Regions from separate parts of the Leclercia sp. GHBNCSD genome, predicted to be linked through region 4. Evidence: predicted binding sites of a transcription regulator. Region 4 holds the regulator's gene; each other region holds the start of a gene.

Region 1 (7,305 bases), on a different contig from region 4:
CGGAGAAAGGGCAGAAACACCCGGCTGGCGAACCGCTAAAAACCCTGCAATCTTTCCGCACCGCGCAGGATAATGGTGATGTCGATTTCGGCCAGAACCTGATCCCGCGCTCCAGCGGAGTGATCCGCGTGGGCGACGAGGTGGAGATCCTCTCGACCGCCCCGGGCCGTCTCTACGGTGCAGGCGCCGAAGAAGAGGCCAGCGACGTGGAAGTGCAGCCTGCAACGGCGGTGACCATCCAGTGGCAGGGGCAGACCATTCGCGGTAACAATCAGCAGGTGTTACTGGAGCAGCTTGAACAGGCCGGGATTCGCGTGCCCTACTCCTGCCGTGCGGGGATTTGCGGATGCTGTCGCATTACGCTGGTTGAGGGGGAAGTGAGCGCGCTGAAGAAATCGGCCATTGGCAGCGACGGCACAATCCTGTGCTGTAGCTGCGTACCGAAAACGTCGTTACAACTCGAGGCTTAAACGGCCTGTTCCAGGCTGAAGCTGACCGGTTGCGGTTTCAGCCTGTCATTCATCACTTTAATCGGGTCGCCCAACTGCATGGTGCGCCCGGCAATGGTCACCGCGGGCTGCGCCAGTAAACAGAGCGCAGCGTTGTCGCCCGGCTCCACCACCAGCAAATTCACCTGCTCACCATTTTCGCTCAGGCTGACACAGGCGGCATCACCGATAACCGGCGTCCAGCGTTCACCGTGGGCAAGAAAGTGCCAGCTTTTTGGCATCTGGGGTTTGAGGAAGCGGATCGCCACCAGCGCATTGAGCACCAGTTCAGCACGCTGCTCTTTCGACAGTTCCAGGTCACGGCACTTCTCTTCAAAAGAGAAATAGAGTGCGGCATCATCGACGCAAAAACCGGTATCGGCAAAGGCGTCCGGGGTTAACATCCGGCGGGCAAAACGCGAACGAAACAGCATACCATTGGCCAGATCGAGCATCATACGATCGTGCTCTTCGCAGAAATACCAGCGCCAGTTATCGTCAGGTTTAATTCGCATCTGTCTCTCCCGTGCCCGAAACGTCCTGTCGTAAGAAAGTCCTTATTGCCGCTTCGTTTTTTTAACCTCAGTAATCAAAGACTACTATGTCTAATAAAGCAACAGTCCGGGAATATAAAACAACCAGAGCTGGAAATAAAGCCCTGGTTGTCAGTCATGCTAAAAGGTTAGAGGTGATTAACGATTTCTTTAATCAGCGGCGGACCTTTAAAAATAAAGCCGGAATATATCTGAACAAGCGAAGCGCCAGCAGCCATTTTTTCACGGGCGGCGATGACTGAATCAATCCCGCCAACCCCAATAATCGGTAAGCGGCCATTTAATTCCTGCGACAGACGACGAATTATTTCGGTGCTTTTTAACTGCACCGGGCGTCCGCTCAAGCCACCCATTTCATCGCAGTGCTTCATCCCCTGAACTAAAGTGCGGTCGAGCGTGGTATTGGTAGCGATAACACCATCAATATTATGACGAACTAAACTGTCGGCCACCTGAATCAGCTCTTCTTCACTCAGATCCGGCGCAATTTTAACGGCGACCGGCACATATTTATGGTGCGTCGCCTGGAGTTCATTTTGCTTATTTTTGATGGCGGTTAATAAGTCGTCCAGCGCTTCGCCGTATTGCAGGGTACGCAGACCTGGCGTGTTAGGCGAGGAGATATTCACCGCAATATATCCGGCATAAGCGTAGACTTTCTCCATGCAGATCAGGTAGTCATCTTTGCCCTGCTCAACCGGCGTGTCTTTATTTTTGCCGATATTAATGCCTAATACACCGTCGAAATGGGCCTTTTTCACATTTTCAACGAGATGATCGACACCGAGATTATTAAACCCCATGCGGTTAATCAGCCCCTCGGCTTCTACCAGGCGGAACAGGCGTGGCTTGTCGTTACCCGGTTGCGGACGCGGTGTGACGGTACCAATTTCGATGGAGCCGAAGCCCATCGCACCCAGTGCATCAATGCACTCGCCATTTTTATCCAGCCCTGCCGCCAGACCCAATGGGTTTTTAAAGGTTAACCCCATACAGGTGACCGGCTTATCCATCACTTTCTGGCGCACCAGCGCTTCGAGCGGGGTTCCCGTAATACGGCGTAACTGCTGGAATGTTAATTCATGAGCGCGCTCAGGATCGAGCTGGAAAAGGGCTTTACGAACGAAGGGGTAGTACATGAACTCTCCTGGATTCCCGGTGTGCAAACCGGGGGCGTATTATCTGCGATCGCAGCGGGAAAGGGAATTGACCTGAGGCAAAAAAACCCCCGTGCCGCGCAATCGTTTACTTTTCACTCCTCCTTTATTCAATTTTCGGCATTTATCTTGCGGATAAATCATTTAGCGGAATAAGCCAGCGGTGCCACACTGCCAACAAATGTTATCAATGTTAGATAAAAGCGAATAATTGGTTATAAGGAGCATCTATGCGCGTCATTACGTTGGCCGGCAGTCCGCGATTCCCTTCCCGCTCCAGCGCACTGCTGGAGTACGCCCGGGAGCAGCTTACCTCTCTGGATGTGGAGGTGTTCCACTGGAATCTACAAAATTTTGCCCCGGAAGATCTGCTCTATGCCCGCTTCGACAGCCCTGCGCTGAAGGCGCTGAATGAACAGTTAAAAGAGGCCGATGGGCTGATCGTCGCCACGCCGATCTATAAAGCCTCGTTCTCCGGTGCCCTGAAAACCCTGCTGGATCTGCTGCCGGAGCGCGCGTTAGAGGGCAAAGTCGTCCTGCCGCTGGCGACGGGCGGCACTGTGGCCCACCTGCTGGCGGTGGATTACGCCCTGAAACCGGTGCTCAACGCCCTGAAAGCCCAGGAGATCCTGCACGGCGTCTTTGCCGATGATTCTCAGGTCATCGATTACCAGCACAAGCCGCACTTTACCCCAAACCTGCAAACCCGCCTCGACAGCGCGCTGGAGACCTTCTGGCAGGCGCTGCATCGCCGCGACGTGCAGGTTCCAGCCTTCGGTCTTCAGAAAGGAGTCGCCCATGTTTAAATCTCTCGCACGCCTGAGTCTGGCAGGTCTGGTGGCTCTCTCCGCCCTGGCGCATGGCGCAGAGCCCGCGCCCGACAATCTGCGTATTGGCTATCAGAAAGGCAGCGTCAGTATGGTGCTGGCGAAAAGCCATCAGCTGCTGGAAAAACGCTACCCGGACACCAAATTCTCCTGGGTCGAGTTCCCGGCCGGCCCGCAGATGCTGGAGGCGCTGAACGTAGGCAGTATCGATCTCGGCAGCACGGGCGATATCCCGCCAATTTTCGCCCAGGCCGCCGGCGCGGATCTGCTTTACGTCGGCGTTGAGCCGCCAAAACCGAAAGCCGAAGTGATCCTGGTGCCTGAAAATAGCCCGATTAAGAGCGTGGCGGATCTGAAAGGCCACAAAGTGGCTTTCCAGAAAGGCTCCAGCTCCCACAACCTTTTATTGCGCGCGCTCCAGCAGGCGGGCCTGACCTTTAAGGATATTCAGCCGGTCTATCTCTCCCCGTCGGATGCCCGCGCCGCCTTCCAGCAAAAGAGTGTCGATGCCTGGGCTATCTGGGACCCTTACTACTCTGCGGTGCTGCTGCAGGGGGAGGTGAGAGTACTGAAAGATGGCGAAACCCTGAAACAGACCGGCTCTTTCTACCTTGCCGCACGCCCCTATGCCGAGAAGAACGGTGCCTTTATTCAGGGCGTGCTGGATACCTTTAGCGAAGCGGACGCCCTCACCCAGAGCCAGCGCCAGGCCAGTATCGCCCTGCTGGCAAAATCGATGGGTCTGCCGGAGCCGGTCATTGCTACCTACCTTGACCATCGCCCGCCAACCGTCATCAAACCGGTGGATGCGAAAATCGCCGTGTTACAGCAGCAAACCGCCGACCTGTTTTACGACAACCATCTGGTACCGAAAAAAATCGTTATTCGCGACCGCATCTGGCAGCCCACTGCATCGAAAGGAGATAAATCATGAGTCTGAATCTGTTCTGGTTTTTACCTACCCATGGCGACGGTCATTACCTTGGCACCGACGAGGGTGCTCGTCCGGTGGATCATGCTTATCTCCAGCAGATCGCCCAGGCGGCCGATCGGATTGGTTTTACCGGGGTGCTGATCCCGACAGGTCGTTCCTGCGAGGATGCGTGGCTGGTGGCGGCGTCGATGATCCCGGTGACCCAACGCCTGAAGTTTCTGGTGGCCCTGCGTCCCAGCGTGACCTCCCCGACGGTGGCCGCACGCCAGGCCGCGACCCTCGACCGTCTGTCGAATGGCCGCGCCCTGTTTAACCTGGTGACCGGCAGCGATCCGCAGGAGCTGGCGGGAGATGGCGTCTTTTTGGATCACACCGCGCGGTACGAAGCCTCCTCTGAATTCACTCACGTCTGGCGTCGTCTGCTGGAGGGGGAGAACGTCACCTTCGAGGGCAAGCATATCCATGTGCGTGACGCGAAACTCTACTTCCCGCCGATCCAGCAGCCGCGTCCACCGCTCTATTTTGGCGGTTCATCGGACGTTGCCCAGGATCTGGCCGCCGAGCAGGTGGATCTCTACCTTACCTGGGGCGAGCCGCCGGCGCTGGTAAAAGAGAAAATCGAACAGGTGCGCGCCAAAGCCGCGGCGCGGGGTCGTAAAGTCCGCTTCGGTATTCGTCTGCATGTGATTGTGCGCGAAACCACTAAAGAGGCGTGGCAGGCCGCCGACCGCCTGATTTCGCATCTGGACGATGACACCATTGCCAAAGCGCAGGCCGCGTTTGCCCGCACCGATTCCGTGGGGCAACACCGAATGGCCTCCCTGCACAACGGTAAAAGAGAGAATCTGGAGATCAGCCCGAACCTGTGGGCGGGCGTCGGCCTGGTGCGCGGCGGCGCAGGTACCGCCCTGGTGGGGGATGGCCCGACCGTGGCAGCGCGCATTAATGAGTACGCTGACCTCGGTATCGACAGCTTTATTCTCTCCGGTTATCCGCATCTGGAGGAGGCGTACAAGGTGGGCGAACTGCTGTTCCCGCATCTGGATGTCGCCATTCCGGAGATCCCGCAGCCGCAGCAGCTGTTGCAGCAGGGCGAAGCGGTCGCCAACGAATTTATTCCGCGTAAAGTCGCCCAGAGCTAAGGAGAACGCATGGCTCATTCTTCCCGAAAATGGCTGCTGCGCATTGCACCCTGGCTGCTTCCCGCAGGCATTGTGCTTATCTGGCAGTTGGCCTCCTCCGTGGGCTGGCTCTCCAGCCGCATCCTGCCGTCGCCGGAGGGGGTTGTGGAGGCCTTCTGGTCGCTGAGCGCCAGCGGCGAGCTGTGGCAGCATCTGGCGATCAGCGCCTGGCGCGCGGTGATTGGTTTTTCCATCGGCGGGACGATTGGCCTGACGCTGGGGCTGATCAGCGGTCTCTCCCGCTGGGGCGAGCGTCTGCTGGACACCTCGATTCAGATGCTGCGCAACGTGCCACATCTGGCGCTGATCCCGCTGGTGATCCTCTGGTTTGGTATCGATGAGACGGCGAAGATTTTTCTCGTCGCCCTCGGCACGCTCTTCCCGGTCTATATCAACACCTGGCACGGCATCCGTAATATCGATCGCGGGCTGGTGGAGATGGCGCGCAGCTACGGTTTGTCCGGCTTCGCCCTGTTTATCCACGTTATCCTGCCGGGCGCCCTCCCCTCCATTATGGTCGGCGTGCGCTTCGCCCTCGGCCTGATGTGGCTGACGTTAATTGTGGCGGAAACCATCTCCGCCAACTCGGGTATCGGCTACCTGGCGATGAACGCCCGCGAATTCCTGCAGACCGATGTGGTCGTGGTGGCCATTGTTCTCTACGCCCTGCTCGGCAAACTGGCGGATGTCAGCGCCCAGTGGCTGGAACGCCGCTGGCTGCGCTGGAATCCGGCCTACGCGATAAAGGAGGCACACGCATGAATACAGCTCGCTTAAACCAGGGTACGCCGCTGTTGCTCAATGGCGTGACCAAACGCTACGGCGAAAACACCATTCTGAACGAACTGGAGCTGCATATTCCCGCCGGGCAATTCGTGGCGGTGGTGGGCCGCAGCGGCGGTGGCAAAAGCACCCTGCTGCGCCTGTTGGCCGGGCTGGAAGCGCCAAACAGCGGCGAACTGCTGGCCGGGAACACCCCGCTGGCGGAGATCCAGGACGATACCCGGATGATGTTCCAGGATGCCCGACTGCTGCCGTGGAAACCGGTAATCGATAACGTGGGGTTGGGGCTGAAAGGCGACTGGAAAGCGCAGGCATTACAGGCGCTGGCCGCCGTCGGGCTGGACAATCGCGCCGGGGAGTGGCCTGCCGCCCTGTCAGGGGGACAGAAACAGCGCGTGGCGCTGGCCAGAGCGCTGATCCATCGCCCGGGGCTGTTGCTGCTGGATGAGCCGCTGGGGGCGCTGGACGCCCTGACGCGGATTGAGATGCAGGATCTTATCGTCTCGTTATGGCAGGAGCACGGCTTTACGGTGCTGTTGGTGACCCACGATGTGAGCGAAGCCGTGGCCATGGCGGACCGGGTACTGCTCATTGAGGAGGGCAAGATTGGGCTGGATCTGACGATTGACCTTCCTCGCCCTCGCCGGGTGGGTTCGGCACGGCTGGCGGAGCTGGAAGCGGAGGTCCTCGATCGGGTGATGAAGCGTGGGGTAACGGAGCGGCAGTTGATTACGGCTAATGCCTGATGCCCTCACCCTGACCCTCTCCCACAGGGAGAGGGAGGGTAACCATAGGCCCGGTAAGCGTAGCGCCACCGGGCATCAGGCCGCACAGCACTGCCGGGTGGCGGCTTCGCCTTACCCGGCCTACAAAACAGAACCCAGGCCGGACCCGGCTTTCTGTCAGGCCAGCGCCTTGCTGATCTTCTCGTAGAGATCGCCGGAGAGGTTCTCCAGCCCTTTTAGCTGCTCCAGCGCGGCACGCATCTTCGCCTGACGCTTCTCATCGTAGCGTTTCAGACGGATCAGCGGCTCAATCAGACGCGACGCTACCTGCGGGTTACGGCTGTTGAGCTCGGTCAGCATCTCCACCATAAACTGGTAGCCGCTGCCATCTTCCGCATGGAAGGCGGCCGGGTTGCTGCTGGCAAAGGCGCCAATCAGGGAACGGACGCGGTTCGGGTTGCTCAGAGTGAACGAGCGGTGATTGAGCAGGCTGCGCACCTTGTTCACCACATCCGCCGCCGGGCTGGTGGACTGCAGGATGAACCACTTGTCCATTACCAGACCATCCTGATGCCATTTGTCGTCATATTCCTGCATCAGGGCATCACGGCACGGCAGCTCTGCGGCAACGCTGGCAGCCAGCGCAGCCAGCGCAT
Region 2 (7,305 bases), on a different contig from region 4:
TTGAGTACGATGGCAGTAAATATTATGGCTGGCAGCGTCAGAATGAGGTGCGCAGCGTCCAGGAAAAGCTGGAAAAAGCGCTCTCTCAGGTGGCGAATGAGCCCATCAATGTCCTGTGCGCGGGGCGTACCGACGCCGGTGTCCATGGTACGGGGCAGGTGGTGCATTTTGAAACCACCGCCGTGCGTAAAGACGCGGCCTGGACGCTGGGGGTAAATGCGAATTTGCCTGGTGACATCGCGGTACGTTGGGTCAAAAATGTGCCGGATGATTTTCATGCGCGGTTCAGCGCCACCGCGCGCCGCTACCGCTATATCATCTATAACCAGCGTCTTCGTCCGGCGGTGTTAGGCCAGGGCGTCACCCATTTTTACGAGCCGCTGGATGCCGATCGCATGCACCGCGCGGCGCAGGCATTGATTGGCGAAAACGACTTCACCTCGTTCCGTGCCGTGCAGTGCCAGTCTCGCACGCCGTGGCGCAACGTGATGCACATTAACGTCAGTCGGCATGGCGCGTATGTGGTGGTGGATATCAAAGCGAATGCCTTTGTTCATCATATGGTCAGGAATATTACAGGCAGCCTGATGGAAGTAGGCGCCGGACACCAGCCGGAGAGCTGGATTGCAGAGTTGCTGGCGGCGAAGGACAGAACGCTGGCGGCAGCAACGGCGAAAGCGGAAGGGCTCTATCTGGTCTCGGTCGATTACCCGGATCGGTTTGACCTTCCAAAACCGCCAATGGGCCCGCTGTTCTTAGCGGACTGATAGCCGTGGCAATAAAGGTTTAGACAATATGGATTTAATTCGCTTTCTGATCGATTTCATTCTGCATATCGATGTGCACCTGGCAGAGCTGGTCGCTGATTATGGCGTCTGGGTGTATGCCATTCTGTTCCTGATCCTGTTTTGCGAAACCGGGCTGGTGGTGACGCCCTTCTTACCGGGCGATTCACTGCTGTTCGTGGCGGGCGCGCTGGCGTCGCTGGAGACCAACGACCTTAACGTTCACCTGATGGTGGTGTTAATGCTGATTGCCGCCATCCTTGGCGATGCGGTGAACTACACTATAGGGCGGCTGTTCGGCGAGCGGTTATTTAGTAACCCGGACTCGAAGATTTTCCGTCGCAGCTATCTCGATAAAACCCATGCGTTTTATGAGAAACACGGCGGTAAGACCATCATTCTCGCGCGCTTTGTGCCCATCGTCAGAACCTTTGCCCCGTTTGTTGCGGGTATGGGTCATATGTCGTACCGTCAGTTCGCGCTCTATAACGTCACCGGTGCGCTGCTGTGGGTGCTGAGCTTTACCTACGCGGGCTATTTCTTCGGGACCATTCCTATGATCCAGGAAAACCTTAAGTTGCTGATCGTAGGGATTATTGTGGTTTCCATTCTGCCGGGCGTTATCGAAGTGATTCGTCACCGTCGCGCGGCGGCAAAACAAGTAAAATAAAGGCACGACTGCGGTTCGACCACTTTTTTATCCAAAGTTTCGGGCTGTTATGTTTTAATGTGCAACATTCATGGTCTGCCGGGGGCAAAAATGGCATTATGCGCCCCTTGCAGCAAACCTGGTTCAGGCAGAAAGGTTATCAATGAGCTGGATTGAACGAATTAAAAGCAATATCACCCCAACCCGCAAAGCGAGTATTCCTGAAGGGGTGTGGACTAAATGTGACAGCTGTGGCCAGGTCCTGTACCGCGCCGAACTGGAGCGTAATCTCGAAGTTTGTCCGAAGTGCGATCACCACATGCGTATGTCGGCGCGTAACCGCCTGCATAGCCTGCTGGATGAAGGTTCTCTGGTTGAACTGGGTAGCGAGCTTGAGCCGAAAGATGTGCTGAAGTTCCGTGACTCCAAGAAATACAAAGATCGTCTGGCCTCTGCGCAAAAAGAGACCGGCGAGAAAGATGCCCTGGTGGTGATGAAAGGCACTCTGCACGAGATGCCGGTTGTCGCGGCGGCGTTTGAGTTCTCCTTTATGGGCGGCTCAATGGGCTCCGTAGTGGGCGCGCGCTTCGTGCGTGCCGTTGAGCAGGCGCTGGAAGACAACTGTCCGCTGATCTGCTTCTCCGCCTCCGGTGGTGCCCGTATGCAGGAAGCGCTGATGTCGCTGATGCAGATGGCAAAAACCTCCGCAGCGCTGGCGAAAATGCAGGAGCGCGGTCTGCCGTACATCTCTGTGCTGACCGACCCAACCATGGGCGGCGTATCGGCAAGTTTTGCGATGCTGGGCGATCTGAACATCGCTGAACCGAAAGCGCTGATCGGCTTTGCCGGCCCGCGCGTTATTGAACAAACGGTACGTGAAAAGCTGCCGCCGGGCTTCCAGCGCAGTGAGTTCCTTATCGAGAAAGGCGCTATCGACATGATCGTTCGCCGTCCGGAAATGCGCCTGAAACTGGCCAGCATTCTGGCGAAGCTGATGAATCTGCCGTCGCCGAGCCCGGATGAGCCGCGCGAAGGCGTGGTGGTACCGGATCAGGAACCCGAGGCCTGATAACTGAAAAGGGCAGGGCCAGTGGCGCTGCCCTTTTGCTTTCTAACCGTAACTGAAAAGCGCGCAACATGGAAAATATTACTCTTCCCCAAGCCACGTCGCCTCTGGCCGCGTGGCTTTCTTATCTGGAAAACCTGCACAGTAAAGCCATCGACATGGGACTTGAGCGCGTCAGCCTGGTCGCGGCGCGCCTTGATGTTCTGAAACCGGCTCCCTTTGTCTTCACCGTGGCGGGTACCAACGGCAAAGGCACCACCTGCCGCACCCTGGAAGCGATGCTGATGGCGGCAGGCTACAAAGTAGGGGTCTACAGCTCACCTCATCTGGTGCGCTATACCGAGCGCGTGCGGGTACAGAATGCGGAGCTGGCTGAATCCGCGCACACCGCCTCGTTTGCGGAGATCGAAGCCGCGCGCGGCGATATTTCGCTGACCTATTTTGAATATGGCACCCTGTCGGCGCTGTGGCTCTTTAAGCAGGCGCAGCTGGACGTGGTGATCCTCGAGGTCGGGTTAGGCGGACGTCTGGATGCCACTAATATTGTCGACCCGGATGTGGCGGTAATCACCAGCATCGCGCTGGATCATACCGACTGGCTGGGGCCCGATCGCGAGAGCATTGGCCGTGAAAAAGCCGGTATTTTCCGCCCGGGCAAACCGGCTATCGTCGGCGAACCCGATATGCCGCACACTATTGCTGACGTGGCGCAGGAGAAAGGGGCGCTGTTGCAGCGCCGTGACGTCGACTGGCGCTACAGCGTGACGGAAAGCGGCTGGCGCTTTGAAGACGCGGCGGGCGCGCTGGATAACCTGCCGCTGCCCCAGGTACCGCAGCCGAATGCTGCGACGGCGCTGGCCGCACTGCGCGCCAGTGGTCTGGCGGTAGAGGAGCAGGCGATGCGCGACGGCATTCAGCATGCGATTCTGCCGGGGCGTTTCCAGATAGTCAGCGAATCACCGCGTCTGATTCTGGATGTGGCGCATAACCCCCATGCCGCGGCGTATCTCGCAGGGCGTCTCAAATCATTGCCAAAAACCGGGCGCGTGCTGGCGGTTATCGGTATGCTTCATGATAAAGATATTGGCGGCACGCTGGCCTGCATGGAGAGTGTGGTCGATAGCTGGTATTGTGCCCCTCTGGAAGGCCCACGCGGGGCGACTGCCGAACAGTTAATGGCGCATCTCGGCGCAGGGCAGCGCTTTGATAGCGTGGCGCAGGCCTGGCGGGCGGCGATGGCCGATGCCAGACCAGAAGATACCGTGCTGGTGTGTGGTTCGTTCCACACGGTGGCACATGTCATGGACGTAATGGATGCGGGGAGAACCGGTGGCAAGTAAGTTTCAGAACCGTTTAGCAGGCACCATTGTGCTGGTGGCGCTGGGGGTGATTATTCTCCCCGGGCTGCTTGATGGACAGAAAAAACATTATCAGGATGAGTTTGCGGCGATCCCGCTGGTGCCGAAACCGGGCGATCGGGATGAGCCGGACATGCTCCCGGCAACACAGGCTCTGCCTGCACAGCCACCAGAAGGGGCGGCTGAAGAGGTGCGCGCGGGCGATGCCGCGGCGCCATCGTTAGATCCGGCGCGTCTGGCAGCCGGAAACAACAACGAGCTGGATCCCGTTCCGGCGCCGGTTGAGCAGTACGCGCCAAAACCGGTGCAAAAACCGAAACCGGTTGAGAAGCCGCAGCCGAAACCGCAGCGCGATAACACCAGCCAGCAGCTGGCGGCGGCGACAGAAACCCCACCGGCCAAACCGGCGGCAGAAGAGAAACCGGCCCCGACCGGTAAAGCCTACGTTGTGCAGCTCGGTGCCCTGAAAAACGCCGATAAGGTCAACGAGGTGGTGGCCAAACTCCGTGGTGCGGGGTATCGCGTTTACACTTCACCTACCACACCGGTACAGGGTAAAATCACCCGTATTCTCGTAGGGCCGGATGCGTCGAGAGACAAGCTGAAGGGATCGCTTGGAGAGCTGAATAAACTCTCTGGTTTGAGCGGCGTGGTGATGAATTACAGCGTGAACTGAGGGTTTCTCTCGTTTACGGGATAAGGCAAAAACAGGCGCAGCAGATTGCCTGAGAAGGTAACCCGCCTGGGGCGCTGAATATTTTTTCAGCGCTTTTTTTATTTACGCGCGGGAAGGAAATCCCTACGCAAACGTTTTCTTTTTCTGTTAGAATTCGCCCCGAACTGGATGACAGGGCGTTTGATCGTGGGACACATATGGTCTGGATTGATTACGCCATCATTGCGGTGATAGGTTTTTCCTGTCTGGTTAGCCTGATCCGTGGCTTTGTTCGTGAAGCGTTATCGCTGGTAACCTGGGGCTGTGCCTTCTTTGTTGCCAGTCATTACTACACTTACCTGTCTGTCTGGTTCACGGGCTTTGAAGATGAACTGGTTCGAAATGGGATTGCCATCGCGGTGCTGTTTATCGCGACGCTGATTGTCGGCGCCATTGTTAACTACGTGATTGGCCAGCTGGTCGAGAAAACCGGGTTGTCAGGAACGGACAGGGTGCTGGGGATCTGTTTCGGGGCGTTGCGAGGCGCGCTGATTGTTGCCGCGATACTATTCTTCCTTGATACCTTTACCGGGTTCTCAAAAAGTGAAGACTGGCAGAAATCGCAGCTTATCCCGCAGTTCAGCTTCATCATCAGATGGTTCTTTGACTATCTGCAAAGCTCGTCGAGTTTTTTGCCCAGGGCATAAACCCTGAGATGTGGCTTAACGAGGAAATGACGAATGTGCGGTATTGTCGGTATCGCCGGTTTCATGCCGGTAAACCAGTCTATTTATGACGCATTATCGGTGCTTCAGCACCGTGGGCAGGATGCTGCGGGTATCATCACCATTGATGCACACAACTGCTTCCGTTTACGTAAGGCCAACGGCCTGGTAAACGATGTGTTCGAAGCCCGCCATATGCAGCGTCTTCAAGGCAACATGGGTATTGGTCACGTTCGTTACCCGACTGCTGGCAGTTCCAGCGCCTCTGAAGCTCAGCCGTTCTACGTTAACTCGCCGTATGGCATCACGCTTGCCCACAACGGCAACCTGACCAATGCTCACGAGCTGCGTAAGAAGCTGTTTGAAGAGAAGCGTCGTCACATTAACACCACTTCTGACTCTGAAATCCTGCTCAACGTCTTTGCCAGCGAGCTGGATAACTTCCGCCACTATCCGCTGGAAGCTGACAACATTTTTGCCGCGGTAGCCGCCACTAACCGCCTGATCCGTGGCGCTTATGCCTGCGTCGCGATGATTATCGGCCACGGTATGGTCGCCTTCCGCGATCCTAACGGCATCCGCCCGCTGGTGCTGGGCAAGCGCGATATTGGCGATGGCCGCACCGAGTATATGGTCGCCTCCGAAAGCGTGGCGCTGGATACCCTGGGCTTTGAGTTCCTGCGTGACGTCGCACCTGGCGAAGCGGTCTACATCACCGAGAAAGGCCAGCTGTTTACCCGTCAGTGCGCAGAGAATCCGGTCAGCAATCCGTGCCTGTTCGAGTACGTCTACTTCGCTCGCCCGGACTCTTTCATCGACAAAATCTCCGTCTACAGCGCCCGCGTCAATATGGGAACCAAGCTCGGCGAGAAGATTGCACGCGAGTGGGAAGACCTGGATATCGACGTGGTGATCCCTATCCCGGAAACCTCCTGCGATATCGCCCTGGAGATGGCGCGTATTCTGGGTAAACCTTACCGCCAGGGATTCGTGAAGAACCGCTACGTTGGCCGCACCTTTATCATGCCGGGCCAGCAGCTGCGCCGTAAATCGGTGCGCCGCAAGCTGAATGCCAACCGCGCCGAGTTCCGCGATAAGAACGTGCTGCTGGTGGATGACTCCATCGTGCGCGGCACCACCTCTGAGCAGATTATCGAGATGGCCCGTGAAGCGGGTGCGAAGAAGGTCTATCTGGCCTCTGCGGCACCGGAAATTCGCTTCCCGAACGTGTATGGCATCGATATGCCTACCGCCAACGAGCTGATTGCCCACGGTCGTGAAGTGGATGAGATCCGCCAGATCATCGGTGCCGACGGCCTGATTTTCCAGGATCTGAACGATCTGATCGACGCGGTGCGCGCCGAGAACCCGGATATTCAGCAGTTCGAGTGCTCGGTGTTTAACGGTATCTACGTCACCAAAGATGTGGATCAGGGCTACCTGGACTACCTCGATTCACTGCGCAACGACGACGCGAAAGCCGTCCAGCTGGCGAACGATCTCGAAAGTTTAGAGATGCATAACGAAGGTTAAGCACTATCGCAGGCGAGGGCATCTGCCCTCGCTTGCAACTCCCGCCAAAATCCTGCACAGTCAGCCCTGTAACAGAAAGGGCGAACATCATGAAACGATTAATTGTAGGGATCTCAGGGGCCAGCGGCGCGATTTACGGTGTCCGTTTGTTGCAGGTATTGCGCGACGTCGCCGAGGTTGAAACGCATCTGGTGATGAGCCAGGCTGCGCGTCAGACCCTCTCTCTCGAAACCGATTACTCCCTGCGTGACGTTCAGGCGCTGGCCGATGTGGTGCATGACGCGCGCGATATCGCCGCCAGCATCTCCTCCGGGTCGTTTAAAACGGCGGGCATGGTGATCCTGCCCTGTTCCATCAAAACTCTCTCTGGCATCGTCAACAGTTATACCGATACGCTGGTGACCCGTGCGGCCGATGTGATATTAAAAGAGCGTCGCCCGCTGGTATTGTGCGTGCGCGAAACCCCGCTGCATCTGGGCCATCTACGCCTGATGACCCAGGCCGCTGAACTGGGGGCGGTGATCATGCCGCCGG
Region 3 (7,305 bases), on a different contig from region 4:
CATTCTGGTGGGGGTTAATACCGCCAAAGTGTTTGGCGGCTCGCAGGCGTTAGGCGGGGTGATGGCCGGTATTCTCTCCAGCCCGCAGCTGGCGCAGATCACCCTGTTCGGCGAAGCGCTGCAGCCGGGGCGCGGCGGAGTGATCGCCGTGCTGCTGGTGGTGGTGCTGATGTGCTGGCTCGAGAAAAAGCTGCGTAATGTCCTGCCAGGCTCCCTGGAGCTGATCCTCAACCCGCTGCTGACCACGCTTATCACCGGCAGTATCGCCATCATTGCCCTGCAGCCGCTGGGAGGCTGGATCTCGGAGTCCATTGCCCACGGTGCCTCCTGGGCTATCGATCGCGGTGGGTTCCTGGTGGGGGCGGTGCTGTCGGGTACCTTCCTGCCGCTGGTGCTGACCGGTTTACATCAGGGGCTGGTGCCGATCCACGTTGAGCTGGTGCAGGCGCACGGTTACAACGCCCTGCTGCCTATTCTGGCGATGGCCGGGGTCGGACAGATCGGCGCGGCCATCGCGGTGCTGATGAAAACCCGCAACGCACGCCTGAAAAAGGTAATTAAAGGGGCGCTGCCGGTCGGGCTGCTGGGCATCGGCGAGCCGCTGATTTTTGGCGTCACCCTCCCGCTCGGCAAGCCGTTTATCGGGGCCTGTCTGGGCGGCGCGGTCGGTGGGGCGCTGATCGGTTACTGGAAAGTGGCGACCGTCATCACCTTTGGTATTTCCGGATTACCGCTGGCATTAACCATCGTGACCGGAAAAGTCATGCTCTATCTGTTAGGCTATCTGGTAGCGGTGATCGCCGGGTTCCTGTTTACCTGGCTGTTAGGGTTTAACGATCCAGAGGAGTAAGGTTTGGCAAATAACGAGCGTCGTGTTGTCTTTTTTGACCTGGACGGAACGCTGCATCAGCAGGATATGTTCGGCACCTTTATGCGCTATTTACTGCGCCGACAGCCCCTGAATGCCCTGCTCGTATTGCCCTTGCTGCCAATCATTGGCGGCGTGTTGCTGGTGAAGGGGCGCGCCGCTCGCTGGCCGATGAGCCTGTTGCTGTGGGGGTGTACCTTCGGCCACAGCGAAGCCCGGCTTAAACAGTTGGAGAAAGAGTTTGTCACCTGGTTTCGCAAACATGTCACCGCCTTTCCGGTAGTGCAGGATCGGCTGACAAACTACCTGGACGCCAACGATGCCGACATCTGGCTCATCACCGGCTCGCCGCAGTCGCTGGTGGAACAGGTCTACTTTGATACCCCCTGGCTGCCGCGCGTTAACCTGATCGCCACCCAGATTGGCCGCGCCTATGGCGGCTGGGTGCTGACCATGCGCTGTCTCGGGCATGAGAAGGTGGCACAGCTGGAGAAGAAAATCGGCACCCCACTGCGGCTCTACAGCGGCTACAGCGACAGCAAACAGGATAACCCGCTGCTCTACTTCTGCCAGCACCGCTGGCGCGTTACGCCGCTGGGCGAACTTCAGCAACTGGAATGATTTTGTGATTATGCATAGCGGGTGTGTATAATGCGCCCGCTTTTCAGACTGGAGTATGCTGCGTTGTCCGACCCTGAACTTAATCATGAATACTGGATGCGCCATGCGCTCCAGCTTGCCCAACGTGCCTGGGATGAAGGCGAAGTCCCGGTCGGTGCCGTGCTGGTACACAATAATCAGGTGATCGGCGAGGGCTGGAATCGCCCGATTGGTCGCCATGACCCCACCGCCCATGCCGAAATTATGGCCCTGCGCCAGGGCGGACTGGTGCTGCAAAACTACCGCCTGCTGGACACCACCCTGTATGTCACTCTCGAACCTTGCGTCATGTGCTCCGGCGCCATGATCCACAGCCGGATCGGTACGGTGGTGTATGGGGCGCGGGATGAAAAAACCGGTGCGGCAGGTTCGCTGCTGGACGTGCTCAGCCATCCCGGCATGAACCATCAGGTCAAGGTTATTGGAGAGGTGTTGGCACCAGCGTGTTCGGCGATGCTAAGTGACTTCTTTCGAATGCGGCGTCAGCAGAAAAAGCAGCAAAAGGCAGAATGGAAGTTATCGGGTGAGTAAGCTCCTCCGGTGCCACCACCGGATAGGCCTGGGCCAGCTGCTGGGCTGCCTGCGCCTCTTTCTCTTTCTCCATCAGATACCCCACCAGGCTTATCTGATATTTGCGGATGTTTTCCACGTAGGCGTACGCCTCGTGGCCGCGCGCGTAGCCATAGGTCAACTTGCTGTAATAAGGCTTCTGGCTCAGCAGCGGCAGACGCTGTTTTACGTCTGACCAGCTGTCGGGGTTGCCTTTGGTTTTCGCGGTCAGGGCGCGGGCGTCGATCATGTGGGCATAGCCCATGTTATAGGCCGCCAGCGCAAACCAGATCCGCTCCTCTTCCGGGACGCTCTCCGGCACTCTGTCCATCATCGCCTGCAGGTAGCGCGCGCCGCCGCTGATGCTCTGCTCAGCATCGGTACGGTCGGTTAGTCCCAGGCTTTGGGCGGTATTTTTGGTCAGCATCATCAGGCCGCGTACCCCGGTTGGCGAGGTGGCCAGTGCGTCCCAGTGAGACTCCTGATAAGAGATGGCGGCCAGCAGTCGCCAGTCAATCTCCTGGGCATACTTCACAAACAGGGGCTTCAGCGTCGGCAGGACATTATCCACCGCCCGCAGGAAGCTGCGGGTATCGACATAGTCGAAGCCCTCCCCGTGACCGAGGTACTTCTCCTCCAGACGCGCCAGCGTGCCGTCTTCATTCATCCTGTTAAAGAAATCGAGCATGGCGGCGGAAAGCGTCTGGTCGGCGTCGAGAGGGCTGAACCAGGTGACAGGCTGCTCGTCAGTGACGTCCAGCGCCACGGCCAGCTCCGGGTGAACGCGCTGGAACAGGCTGATGGCAACCGAGTCGGCGATGGTGTAGGGCAGTTTCCCGTCTGTCACCTGCTCCAGCAGCGCCGTGGTGCCGAGCTTCTTATCAACCTTCCAGCTAAGTTCAGGGTACTTTTTTTCTTTCAGCGCCCGAAGGTCGTCAATGACAACATGGCCCGGGGCAACGGTGAGCTGCTCGGCGGTGAGCCCGGCAAGCGTGCGTGGTCGCAGGCTGCCCACGCGATAGACCAGCTGCTGCGAGACAGAGTAGTAGGTTGGGCCTGGCTGATAGTTTTTGCTGCGCTCGCTGTTATAGACCAGGCCAGCAGCCAGCATGTCAGCCTTATCATTGTCCAGGTCGTCAAACAGCTGGCTGATGTTCTGGCGTACCGTAATTCTGAGCTTTACGCCCAGATAGTCAGCAAAATGCTGCGCCAGCTCGTAATCCAGCCCAATGACTTTATCGTTGATCGCACTGTAGGTGAGGGGAGAGGCCACGGTACTGACGCGCAGCTCCCCCCGCGCCTGAATGGCGGCGATGCGATTTTCGGCTTTACCGAACCAAGGGATTGAAGGCCACAGGGCCGCTGCCAACAGCAGGGTCACGATGCCGATGAACAGATAATTAATCTTTAATTTTTTCAATAAGTTGATTCTATGCGCTGTGTATTATTCTGTTGTTTATTGGCCATAGTAAAAACAAGTATTACCAAAGATTTCGCGGCATTTTGCGTAAAGTTGCGCCACTTGGCAACTTATTAGCGGGAAAGGCAACACCAATGGTTAAATGACGACGACGATTTTATTACGACGCAAACGGTTTCGTCGGCGCGCAGGATCCACTATAATGGCGCCCGTTTTCCCCCCTTGCGCACACTGTAAGCGCCTCCGGCGCTTCGAAGACGAGAGACTTATGATGGAAATTCTGCGTGGTTCGCCTGCACTGTCTGCCTTCCGTATCAATAAACTGCTGGCACGTTTTCAGGCGGCCGACCTTCCGGTAAGCAATATTTACGCTGAGTATGTCCATTTTGCTGACCTGAATGCTCCCTTAACGTCAGAGGATTTAGTCCGGCTTGAGCGCCTGTTGAAGTACGGCCCAAGCCTGAGCAGCCATACCCCGAACGGTAAACTTCTGCTGGTTACGCCTCGTCCGGGTACCATCTCCCCCTGGTCTTCTAAAGCAACCGACATCGCCCATAACTGTGGTCTGAGCCAGATTAATCGTCTGGAGCGGGGCGTGGCCTATTACGTTGAAGCCGCAAGCCTGACTGATGAACAGTGGTCAGCCGTGTCAACAGAACTGCACGACCGCATGATGGAGAGCGTGTTCGCCTCTCTCGACGATGCGCAGCAGCTTTTCTCTCACCATCAGCCTGCGCCCGTGCAGAGCGTGGACCTGCTGGGTGAGGGCCGTCAGGCGCTGATTGACGCCAACCTGCGTTTAGGCCTGGCGCTGGCAGAAGATGAGATTGACTACCTGCAGGACGCGTTCATTAAGCTGAACCGCAACCCGAACGACATCGAACTCTATATGTTCGCGCAGGCCAACTCAGAGCACTGCCGCCACAAGATTTTCAACGCCGACTGGATTATCGACGGCGAGCAACAGCCAAAGTCGCTGTTCAAAATGATCAAAAACACCTTCGAGCAAACCCCTGATCATGTGCTGTCTGCCTACAAAGACAACGCCGCAGTTATGGAAGGTTCCGAGGTGGGCCGCTTCTTCGCCGATCGCGAAGCGGGGCGCTATGACTTCCATCAGGAGCCGGCGCATATCCTGATGAAGGTGGAAACCCATAACCACCCGACGGCTATTTCGCCGTGGCCAGGTGCCGCCACCGGCTCCGGCGGTGAAATCCGTGACGAAGGCGCAACCGGTCGTGGGGCAAAACCAAAAGCGGGTCTGGTCGGCTTCTCCGTCTCCAACCTGCGCATCCCGGGCTTTGAACAGCCGTGGGAAGAAGATTTTGGCAAACCAGAGCGTATTGTTACCGCGCTGGATATCATGACCGACGGACCGCTGGGCGGCGCGGCGTTTAACAACGAATTTGGTCGTCCGGCACTGAACGGTTACTTCCGTACCTACGAAGAAAAAGTGGACAGCCACAACGGCGAAGAGCTGCGCGGCTACCATAAGCCGATCATGCTGGCGGGCGGGATCGGCAACATTCGCGCCGATCACGTGCAGAAGGGCGAGATCGTCGTGGGTGCCAAGCTGATCGTGCTGGGCGGCCCGGCGATGAATATCGGTCTGGGTGGCGGGGCCGCCTCCTCAATGGCGTCCGGCCAGTCTGATGCGGATCTCGACTTCGCCTCCGTACAGCGTGACAACCCGGAGATGGAGCGCCGTTGCCAGGAGGTGATCGACCGCTGCTGGCAGCTGGGCGATGCCAACCCGATCCTCTTTATTCATGACGTGGGTGCGGGCGGTCTCTCCAACGCCATGCCGGAGCTGGTGAGCGACGGCAACCGCGGGGGCCGCTTCAACCTGCGCGATATCCTGAGTGATGAACCCGGCATGAGCCCGCTGGAGATCTGGTGTAACGAATCTCAGGAGCGCTACGTGCTGGCCGTTGCCCCGGATCAGCTGCCGCTGTTTGACGAGCTCTGCCGTCGCGAGCGCGCCCCGTATGCAGTGATCGGTGAGGCCACCGAAGAGATGCACCTCTCCTTAAGCGATACCCATTTCGACAACCAGCCGATCGATCTGCCGCTGGACGTGCTGCTGGGTAAAACGCCGAAGATGACTCGCGACGTTGAATCCCGCAAAGCGAGCGGTAAAGCGCTCGACCTGCAGGGTGTGACGATTGCCGAGGCGGTAAACCGCGTTCTGCATCTGCCGGCAGTGGCGGAGAAAACCTTCCTTGTCACCATCGGTGACCGTACCGTGACCGGCATGGTCGCCCGCGATCAGATGGTGGGCCCGTGGCAGGTCCCGGTGGCGAACTGCGCGGTCACTACCGCCAGCCTCGATAGCTACTATGGCGAAGCGATGGCGCTGGGCGAACGCTCCCCGGTGGCGCTGCTGGACTTTGCCGCTTCTGCCCGCCTGGCGGTAGGTGAAGCGCTGACTAACATCGCAGCCACCCAGATTGGCGACATCAAACGTATCAAGCTCTCCGCCAACTGGATGGCCGCAGCCGGTCACCCGGGTGAAGACGCCGGGCTGTACGAAGCGGTGAAAGCGGTGGGTGAAGAGCTCTGTCCGGCGCTGGGCCTGACCATTCCGGTGGGTAAAGACTCCATGTCGATGAAAACCCGCTGGCAGGAAGGTAACGAGCAGCGCGAGATGACCTCTCCACTGTCGCTGGTGATTACCGCCTTTGCCCGCGTGGAAGATGTGCGCCACACCATTACCCCGCAACTCTCTACCGAAGACAACGCCCTGCTGCTGATTGACCTGGGTAAAGGTCATAACGCACTGGGCGCCACCGCGCTGGCGCAGGTTTATCGCCAGCTGGGTGACAAAGCGGCAGACGTGCGCGATGTGGCGCAGCTGAAGGGCTTCTACGACGCCATTCAGGCGCTGGTGGCCCAACGCAAACTGCTGGCCTACCACGACCGTTCCGACGGCGGCCTGCTGGTCACCCTGGCGGAAATGGCCTTCACCGGCCACTGCGGCGTGGAAGTGAATATTGCCTCTCTGGGTAACGATAATCTGGCTGCGCTGTTCAACGAAGAGCTGGGCGCCGTCATTCAGGTACGGGCGGCAGATCGCGAGGCGGTGGAAACGCTGCTGGCGCAGCACGGCCTGGGCGACTGCGTCCATTACCTGGGTAAAGCAGTGACCGGGGATCGCTTTGTTATCGACGCCAACGGCCAGGCCGTCTTTGCCGAAAGTCGCTCCACGCTGCGTATGTGGTGGGCGGAAACCACCTGGCAGATGCAGCGTCTGCGTGATAACCCGGCGTGTGCCGATCAGGAGCACGAGGCGAAAGCCAACGACAACGATCCGGGCCTGAACGTCAAACTCTCGTTCGACATTAACGAAGACATCGCCGCGCCGTACATTGCGAAGGGTGCGCGTCCGAAAGTAGCTGTCCTGCGTGAGCAGGGCGTGAACTCCCACGTTGAGATGGCGGCCGCCTTCCACCGTGCAGGCTTCGATGCCATCGACGTTCACATGAGCGACCTGCTGGCAGGGCGCACCGGTCTGGCCGATTTCCAGGCGCTGGTGGCTTGCGGCGGCTTCTCTTACGGTGACGTGCTGGGCGCGGGCGAGGGCTGGGCAAAATCCATCCTCTTCAACGAACGCGTCCGCGATGAGTTCGAAACCTTCTTCCACCGTCCACAGACCCTGGCGCTGGGCGTCTGTAACGGCTGCCAGATGATGTCTAACCTGCGTGAGCTGATCCCGGGCAGCGAAGCCTGGCCGCGCTTTGTGCGTAACCAGTCCGATCGCTTCGAAGCGCGTTTCAGCCTGGTGGAAGTGACCCAGAGCCCGTCTCTG
Region 4 (7,305 bases):
CATTGCCAAGATCGTAGTGCTCTTTGCCGACAATCCAGGCGCGCTTTTTACTTTGCAGGTTGAACAGGCGGGCAGTAGCGATGCGCAGGGTATCCTTCAGGTGGCTGGGCAGCTGTGTTTCCAGACCCGCTCGCAGAACCTTATGGAAAAAGATGTCCAGCCGTTCGCACTCCCACCAGCCGTCCATATAGCTCTCGCCGAGACCCAGTGAGCCCTGCTTCAGGACGCGTTTAAAAAAATCGGGGTGTTTAACTTGTAGATCGGAGGATGCCGGGCCGTTGATGGTGATACCCGCGCGGCTCAGCAATTCATTGACTATCCGGAACCAGTCATCATTCCGGATGCTGACTTCTTCTATACACGATGAACTCATAGCTTCTCCATCACCTGATGTGATCAGAACCCATAAACAGCGTAGACGCTCTTCATGGAGAGTGAGAAATTTCACGGTGCAACCCGTGAGGCTAATATCCGACGTAGAACAGAGGAAGGGAGAGGACCCTTGCCGAAAGGCCATCCATGGTAAAACGGGAGCAATCCGGCTCCCGTTAACACTTAATGATTTTAGTATTTATCAGAAAGCTTTAGCCAGTATAGGACTGATATCCTGGTGATTCAACAGCATATTGTTAGTACGCTAATTATTTATCCTGTCAGGCGTGGGAAGATTCTGCGTGCGGGCTCTCATCCTGCTGGCCCACAGGGAGATACTGCATCCGATAGCCAAGCGCGGCCAGCACGACGGTCGCCACCATCACGCTGGTGGTGGTCAGCAACGGGGTGGCAATCAGCCAGGAGACCAGCAGGCTCGCGAGGAAACAGAGTCCCAGCTGCAGGGTGTTCTGCAGTGCCGCCGCGCTGCCGGTTGCCTGCGGGAAGGGACGCAGCGCCTGCGCTACCACGATAGGGTAGATGGCGCCGTTCGCCACTGCCATCAGGCAGAAGGGGGCCAGCAACGCCGCCAGGCTGACGCCCGGAATAAACCCGATCGCCCAGGTACCGATCACGCTGACGGCAAACAGGCCCAGCAGCCACGGCAGCATCTGGTGACCCGGCCATTTTTGCAGGGCGGCGCGGCAGCCGTAACCCCCAATCAGGAAGGCGATAGTCTGCGGCACATAGCTCAGTCCGATCGCCGCCGGGCTGTAGCCCATATCGCTGAGGATAAACGGCGAGCCGGTCAGCCAGGCGAAGAAGCTGGCGGAACAGGCGGCGTAGATCAGCACGTTGCCGCGGTAGATCCGGGAGCGAAGCAGGGTAAAGAAGGTCACGCGGGAGGTTGGCTGCGCCTCTTTTACCGTCACTGGCTTCAGGAAAAAGGCCGGGATCATCAGCACCAGGGTAATGGCAAACAGCACCGCAAAAATGGCCTGCCAGCTGAAATGGGCGAGGATCCAGCTGCCGAGCAGCGGTGCCAGCGCTGGCGACAAGCCAACCAGCGGCATGATGGTGGCGAAAATGCGGTTGGTTCGCGATGCCGGGTAGTAATCGGTCACCAGCGCCTGCCAGGTCACCGCCGCGGCGCAGACCCCCACCGCCTGGATAAAGCGTAGCACCAGCAGCCAGGTGGCGTCGCGTACCCACAGCATACCGAGGCAGCCGAATGCAAAGATGGCTAAGCCGGCCAGCAGTACCGGCTTGCGTCCGAAGCGGTCAGACATCGGTCCCCAGAGCAGCTGCGCGAAGGCAAAACCGGCCAGGAAGAGGCTCAGGCTGGCGCTGATGGCGGCAGCCGGGGTTTGCAGATCCGCCTGCATGATGGCGAACGCAGGCAGGTACATATCGGTGGCGAGGAAGCCCAGCACGCTCAGGCCGCCGAGCCAGACTAAAAATCCTTTCCCGGGTTGCATGGTTTTATTGTCCTTATGGATGCAGGTTTAGGTAGCCGCTGAGTGTAGGCAGTGCAATCCCGCTTGTGAAACGCTAATATTTGGCGGTTGCATTCAAATTTTTTGCAGGCAGAAAATGTGGTCAGAATATTCCCTTGAAGTGGTGGATGCCGTGGCGCGTAACGGCAGTTTCAGCGGCGCGGCACAGGAGCTACATCGTGTCCCGTCAGCCATCAGCTATACGGTGCGTCAGCTTGAGGAGTGGCTGGCGGTGCCGCTATTTGAACGGCGACACCGTGATGTGGAGCTGACGCCTGCCGGGCTGTGGTTTCTGAAGGAGGGGCGTTCTGTTATCAAAAAAATGCAGATCACCCGCGAACAGTGTCAGCAGATTGCCAACGGCTGGCGCGGGCATATCTCCATTGCGGTGGATAACATCGTTCGTCCCGAGCGCACCCGCCAGATGATCGTCGACTTTTATCGCCACTTCGCTGACGTTGAGCTGCGTGTCTCCCAGGAGGTCTTTAACGGTGTCTGGGATGCGCTGGCGGATGGCAGGGTGGAGATGGCGATCGGCGCGACCCAGGCGATACCGGTGGGGGGGCGCTACGCGTTTCGCGATATGGGGATGCTGAGCTGGGTCTGCGTGGTGGCGAGCCACCATCCGCTGGCCGCGCTTCCCGGCCCGCTCAGCGATGATACCCTGCGCAACTGGCCGTCGCTGGTGCGGGAAGATACCTCCCGCTCGCTGCCGAAACGGATCACCTGGCTGCTGGATAACCAGCGGCGGATCGTCACCCCGGACTGGGAATCCTCTGCGACCTGCCTGTCGGCCGGGCTGTGCGTGGGGATGGTGCCGGTCCATTTTGCCCGGCCCTGGATAGACAGTGGCAAATGGGTGGAGCTGACGCTGGAAAACCCCTTCCCGGATGCGGCCTGCTGCCTCACCTGGCAACAAAACGACATGTCACCGGCGCTGGCGTGGCTGCTGGATTATCTGGGGGACAGTGAAACGATGAACAGGGAGTGGTTGCGGGAGCCAGAGGTACTGGCTCCCTGAGCGGATCAACGGCGGTAGTCGCGGAACGGGCCATCGGCGACGGAGCGGCGTTCGATCAAACGCGGATGCACTTCAATGGACTGCGACTCTTCACGTTTATTGACGATACGGTCGAGCAGCATGTTGAAGGCGGTCTCGCCCAGCGAATCTTTTGGCTGGTGGATGGTGGTCAGCGCCGGGGTGAAGAAACGGGCGTTGCGCACGTTATCATACCCGATCAGCGAAACGTCCTGCGGAACGCGCAGGCCCATCTCGTCAGCGGCACACAGGGCACCCATCGCCATAACATCGCCGCCGCAGAAAATAGCGGTCGGACGCGGCGTCTGGGAGAGGATCTGCTGCATGGCGCGATAGCCGGACTCCGGCTCAAAGTCGCCCTGGACGATCCAGTTTTCCGGCACCGTGATTAAGGCTTCTTCCATCGCTTTCATAAAACCGGCCAGACGACCGGCACCGGTGTTGCGCTCCAGCGCGCCCGGGATGACGCCGATATCGCGATGCCCGCGTTCGATCAGATAACGTCCTGCCATGTAGCCACCTTCAAAGGCGTTATCAATGACCGAGTCGGTGAAGTCCGCTTTCGCTTCGCCCCAGTCCATCACCACCATCGGGATATTGCGATACTCTTCCAGCATCTTCAGCAGCGGCTCCGGGTATTCCGAGCACATTACCAGCAGGCCGTCGACGCGCTTTTGCGCCATCATTGACAGATAGGCCCGCTGCTTCTCCAGGCTGTTCCAGGCGTTGCCGAGGATCAGGGTGTAACCTTTCTGGAAGCAGTTTTTCTCTACCGCTTCAATAATTTCTGCGAAGTAGGGGGCTTCGCTGCTGGTCGCCAGCAGGCCGATCGATTTGGTGTGGTTCACCTTCAGACTACGGGCGACGGCGCTCGGAGAATAGTGCAGCTCTTTGATCGCTGCCCAGACGTTGTTACGCGTCTCTTCCGCCACAAAGCGGGTTTTGTTAATAACATGTGATACGGTTGTAGTGGAAACGTTTGCGCGTTTCGCTACGTCTTTAATTGTTGCCATCAGATGTCACTCCAGACCATATCTTAAGCTCCTGAAAAACCAATAGGTAAACGTTTGCCTTCACTCGCCCTAATTGCGCAATTTGAATTGCGGTACGCCGGGAAAACGACACAGGACGTCAGGAGGGGGTCAATGGCCGGTACGCTAATAAATTTAGCGTGGAATTTTGGCTGATCTTGACCAAAAGGGGAAGAGTAAAAATCGATATCAATCTAAATCCAGCAAGATTTTTACCCTGAACTGTGCAAAAATGAGCAAGCTCACTCTTCGTAGGGTGATTAAAAGGAGAAAAATTGATGAGTACCGATCTTAAGTTTTCGCTGATTACCACCGTTATTGTTCTGGGTCTGATCGTTGCCAGCGGTCTTACGGCTGCGCTGCACTGATATTTGCGAGGGAGCTAACGCTCCCTCGTCTCCCTTCTGCTATTGTTACGCGTCCGGCAAAAATCTTTTGCCAAATTGTTAACTTCTCATTTTTTGTGATTGATGTCATGCTTTCGCCTTCATTGTTCTGTGTCGCCTGACGACACGGTATCCGGAGTTGAAGTATGAAAATCAATTTTCCGCTGCTGGCCCTGGCCATTGGCGCATTTGGCATCGGCACCACCGAGTTTTCTCCAATGGGACTGCTACCGGTTATCGCCCGGGGTGTGGATGTCTCTATTCCCGCTGCGGGCATGTTAATCAGCGCCTACGCTATCGGCGTAATGGTAGGGGCACCGCTGATGACCTTGCTGCTTTCCCATCGCGGCCGTCGTAATGCGCTGATCTTCCTGATGGCGATCTTTACCGTCGGTAACGTGCTGTCGGCGCTCTCCCCGGATTACACCACCCTGATGCTGTCGCGTATTTTGACCAGCCTCAATCACGGCGCCTTCTTTGGCCTCGGGTCGGTGGTCGCCGCAAGCGTAGTGCCGAAGCATAAACAGGCCAGCGCCGTAGCAACCATGTTTATGGGTCTCACCATCGCCAATATTGGCGGCGTACCCGCCGCAACGTGGATGGGCGAAGCCATCGGCTGGCGGATGTCCTTCCTGGCGACGGCGCTTTTGGGCGTGGTCTCGATGGTCGCGCTCTTCTTCTCCCTCCCTGCGGGTGGCGCGGGCGAAAAGCCGGATGTGCGTAAAGAACTGGCGGTGCTGATGCGCCCGCAGGTGCTTTCCGCCTTACTGACCACGGTTCTCGGTGCTGGGGCAATGTTCACCCTCTACACCTACATTGCGCCCGTTCTGCATGACATTAACCAGGCGACGCCTGCTTTTGTTACCGCGATGCTGGTGCTGATTGGCGTCGGTTTCTCCCTCGGCAACTTCCTGGGCGGCAAGCTGGCGGACCGCTCCGTAAGCGGCACCCTGAAAGGCTTTCTACTGCTGCTGATCGCGATTATGGTGGCGATCCCGTGGCTGGCACGTAATGAAGTGGGGGCGGCGTTCGCGATGGTGGTATGGGGAATGGCGACCTTTGCGGTGGTACCGCCGCTGCAAATGCGTGTGATGCGGGTGGCAAGCGATGCGCCAGGGTTATCCTCTTCCGTCAATATCGGAGCGTTTAACCTGGGGAATGCGCTGGGTGCGGCGGCGGGTGGTGCGGTGATCTCCGGCGGGCTGGGGTACAGCTTTGTTCCGGTGATGGGGGCCATCATTGCCGCGCTGGGGCTTCTGCTGGTGCTAATGGCCGACAGAAAACAACCTGAACCGGTTTGTGCCGCCGAATAAGACCAAAACGCAGAAGGCCCGGCCTTCTGCGTTTTTCGTTATGCCGCGAAGTTCTTCGCAACAAATTCCCAGTTTACCAGCGCCCAGAAGTGCTCGAGGTAGTTCGGGCGCGCATTACGGTAATCGATGTAGTAAGCGTGTTCCCATACATCCACCGTTAACAGTGGGGTAGCGTTGCTGGTCAACGGCGTGCCCGCATTGGACGTGGAAACGATGGCCAGTTTCCCGTCCGCCTCTTTCACCAGCCAGGTCCAGCCCGCGCCAAAGTTTTTCACCGCGGCGTCGGTAAACTTCGCTTTAAATTCCGCAAAGCTACCAAAGGTGGCGATGATGGCGTCAGCCAGATCACCCGTCGGTTCACCACCGGCCTGAGGCGCCAGGCAGTGCCAGTAGAAGGTGTGGTTCCACACCTGCGCGGCGTTATTGAAGATACCGCCCTCAGAACTACGCACGATCTCTTCCAGGGTTTTCCCTTCAAATGGGGTGCCGGCGATCAGGTTATTCAGGTTGGTGACATAGGTCTGGTGATGTTTGCCGTAGTGGTACTCCAGGGTTTCCGCAGAAATATGCGGGGCCAGAGCGTCTTTTGCATACGGTAATGCAGGTAATTCAAACGACATTGCTTCTCTCCTTATTATAGTGAACCATCCAATAACCATATTGAATGTAAGGATAGAGTAGCAAATTGAAAGACCCTACAAAAGAGGAACTTACCCCGCAGGCTTACCCGCGGGGCAGGGGGTTAACGCAGCGTGCTGGGCTTCATCACGCGGCGAGCGCCAACGTAATGGCGCTGCCAGTACTCTTCGCTCAGGGAGGTGAGCTGAATATCCTGGCCGGTACGCGGCGACTGAATAAATTTGCCGTTGCCAACGTAGACACCAACGTGATCGGCGGTGCCGCGACCCTGGGTGCGGAAGAACACCAGATCGCCGCTTTCGAGCTCACCGCGATCCACCGGGGAGGCGTCACGCAGATGGTACATTTCGTTGGCGGTACGCGGAATGCGGAACTTAACCAGATCTTTATAGGCGTAATAGACCAGGCCGCTGCAGTCGAAACCGGTACGCGGTGAGCTGCCGCCCCAGCGATACGGTTTACCAATCTGGCCCATTAGCTTATTTAGCGCCGTTTTCTGCGCTTTTTGCACCCGGACTTTATGCGCTTCGGCAAGGGTCGTGGTCTTGCTGGTTTTCACGCACTGCGCTTTATGGCCTTTACGGGAAGTACATTTTTCTGTCACAACGCGCGAAGCGGTTTGAGTTGTACGGGGCGCGCTGCGGGAGGAATTTTTGCTTTTCTTACTGGAGGTGGCTGGCTGTGTTTTAGCGAGGCTGCTTTTTTTGCTGCTGCTCTTTTTACTGGCGGTGCTTTTTTTGCTGGTGCTCTCTTTCTTCGTGGTTTTGCCGCTGCTGCTTTTTTTCTTCGGTTCGGTGGCTTTTGCCAGATGCGTTTTGTGGGCGGCAGAAGGCCGCGCCTGCTCTGAGGCGTTTGCCACCGGCGTGAAGGTGAGAGATGAAAACAGCAAAGCACAGAGCGTGATCGAGAATTTATTTATTCGCGCCACTGGGCATTCCCCTGGTAATAGCTGGATATAAATTATCCTGCGTCTGATTTACAAAACTTGTCGATTCTAATCTATAAAAAGCCCCTGCGTTAATAAACTTT

Evidence for each region. The regulator PurR, encoded in region 4, represses purine synthesis genes. The targets are predictions, from matches to a motif close to CANGCAAACGTTTGCNTG.
Region 1: the regulator PurR is predicted to act here: its motif matches at 2,277-2,294, upstream of pyrD (quinone-dependent dihydroorotate dehydrogenase).
Region 2: the regulator PurR is predicted to act here: its motif matches at 4,659-4,676, upstream of cvpA (colicin V production protein).
Region 3: the regulator PurR is predicted to act here: its motif matches at 3,662-3,679, upstream of purL (phosphoribosylformylglycinamidine synthase).

The regions. Positions count from the first base shown of each region.
Region 1 is NZ_JBQVYO010000001.1:265,366-272,670, forward strand. Features, by position in the region: gene ACT3IC_RS01440 (YcbX family protein) at 1-470, shown strand, start outside; gene zapC (cell division protein ZapC) at 467-1,003, opposite strand; gene pyrD (quinone-dependent dihydroorotate dehydrogenase) at 1,171-2,181, opposite strand; gene ssuE (NADPH-dependent FMN reductase) at 2,430-3,005, shown strand; gene ACT3IC_RS01460 (sulfonate ABC transporter substrate-binding protein) at 2,998-3,960, shown strand; gene ssuD (FMNH2-dependent alkanesulfonate monooxygenase) at 3,957-5,102, shown strand; gene ssuC (aliphatic sulfonate ABC transporter permease SsuC) at 5,112-5,903, shown strand; gene ssuB (aliphatic sulfonates ABC transporter ATP-binding protein) at 5,900-6,670, shown strand; gene pepN (aminopeptidase N) at 6,827-7,305, opposite strand, start outside.
Region 2 is NZ_JBQVYO010000001.1:3,359,987-3,367,291, forward strand. Features, by position in the region: gene truA (tRNA pseudouridine(38-40) synthase TruA) at 1-767, shown strand, start outside; gene ACT3IC_RS16110 (DedA family protein) at 796-1,455, shown strand; gene accD (acetyl-CoA carboxylase, carboxyltransferase subunit beta) at 1,598-2,503, shown strand; gene folC (bifunctional tetrahydrofolate synthase/dihydrofolate synthase) at 2,572-3,840, shown strand; gene dedD (cell division protein DedD) at 3,830-4,534, shown strand; gene cvpA (colicin V production protein) at 4,732-5,220, shown strand; gene purF (amidophosphoribosyltransferase) at 5,254-6,771, shown strand; gene ACT3IC_RS16140 (UbiX family flavin prenyltransferase) at 6,861-7,305, shown strand, end outside.
Region 3 is NZ_JBQVYO010000001.1:3,156,511-3,163,815, forward strand. Features, by position in the region: gene ACT3IC_RS15215 (PTS transporter subunit EIIC) at 1-850, shown strand, start outside; gene yfhb (phosphatidylglycerophosphatase C) at 854-1,489, shown strand; gene tadA (tRNA adenosine(34) deaminase TadA) at 1,520-2,059, shown strand; gene mltF (membrane-bound lytic murein transglycosylase MltF) at 1,947-3,497, opposite strand; gene purL (phosphoribosylformylglycinamidine synthase) at 3,766-7,305, shown strand, end outside.
Region 4 is NZ_JBQVYO010000002.1:333,059-340,363, reverse strand. Features, by position in the region: gene cfa (cyclopropane fatty acyl phospholipid synthase) at 1-373, opposite strand, end outside; gene punC (purine nucleoside transporter PunC) at 654-1,850, opposite strand; gene punR (DNA-binding transcriptional activator PunR) at 1,966-2,889, shown strand; gene purR (HTH-type transcriptional repressor PurR) at 2,895-3,920, opposite strand; gene cydH (cytochrome bd-I oxidase subunit CydH) at 4,217-4,306, shown strand; gene ACT3IC_RS21955 (MFS transporter) at 4,471-5,637, shown strand; gene sodB (superoxide dismutase [Fe]) at 5,676-6,257, opposite strand; gene ACT3IC_RS21945 (C40 family peptidase) at 6,380-7,204, opposite strand.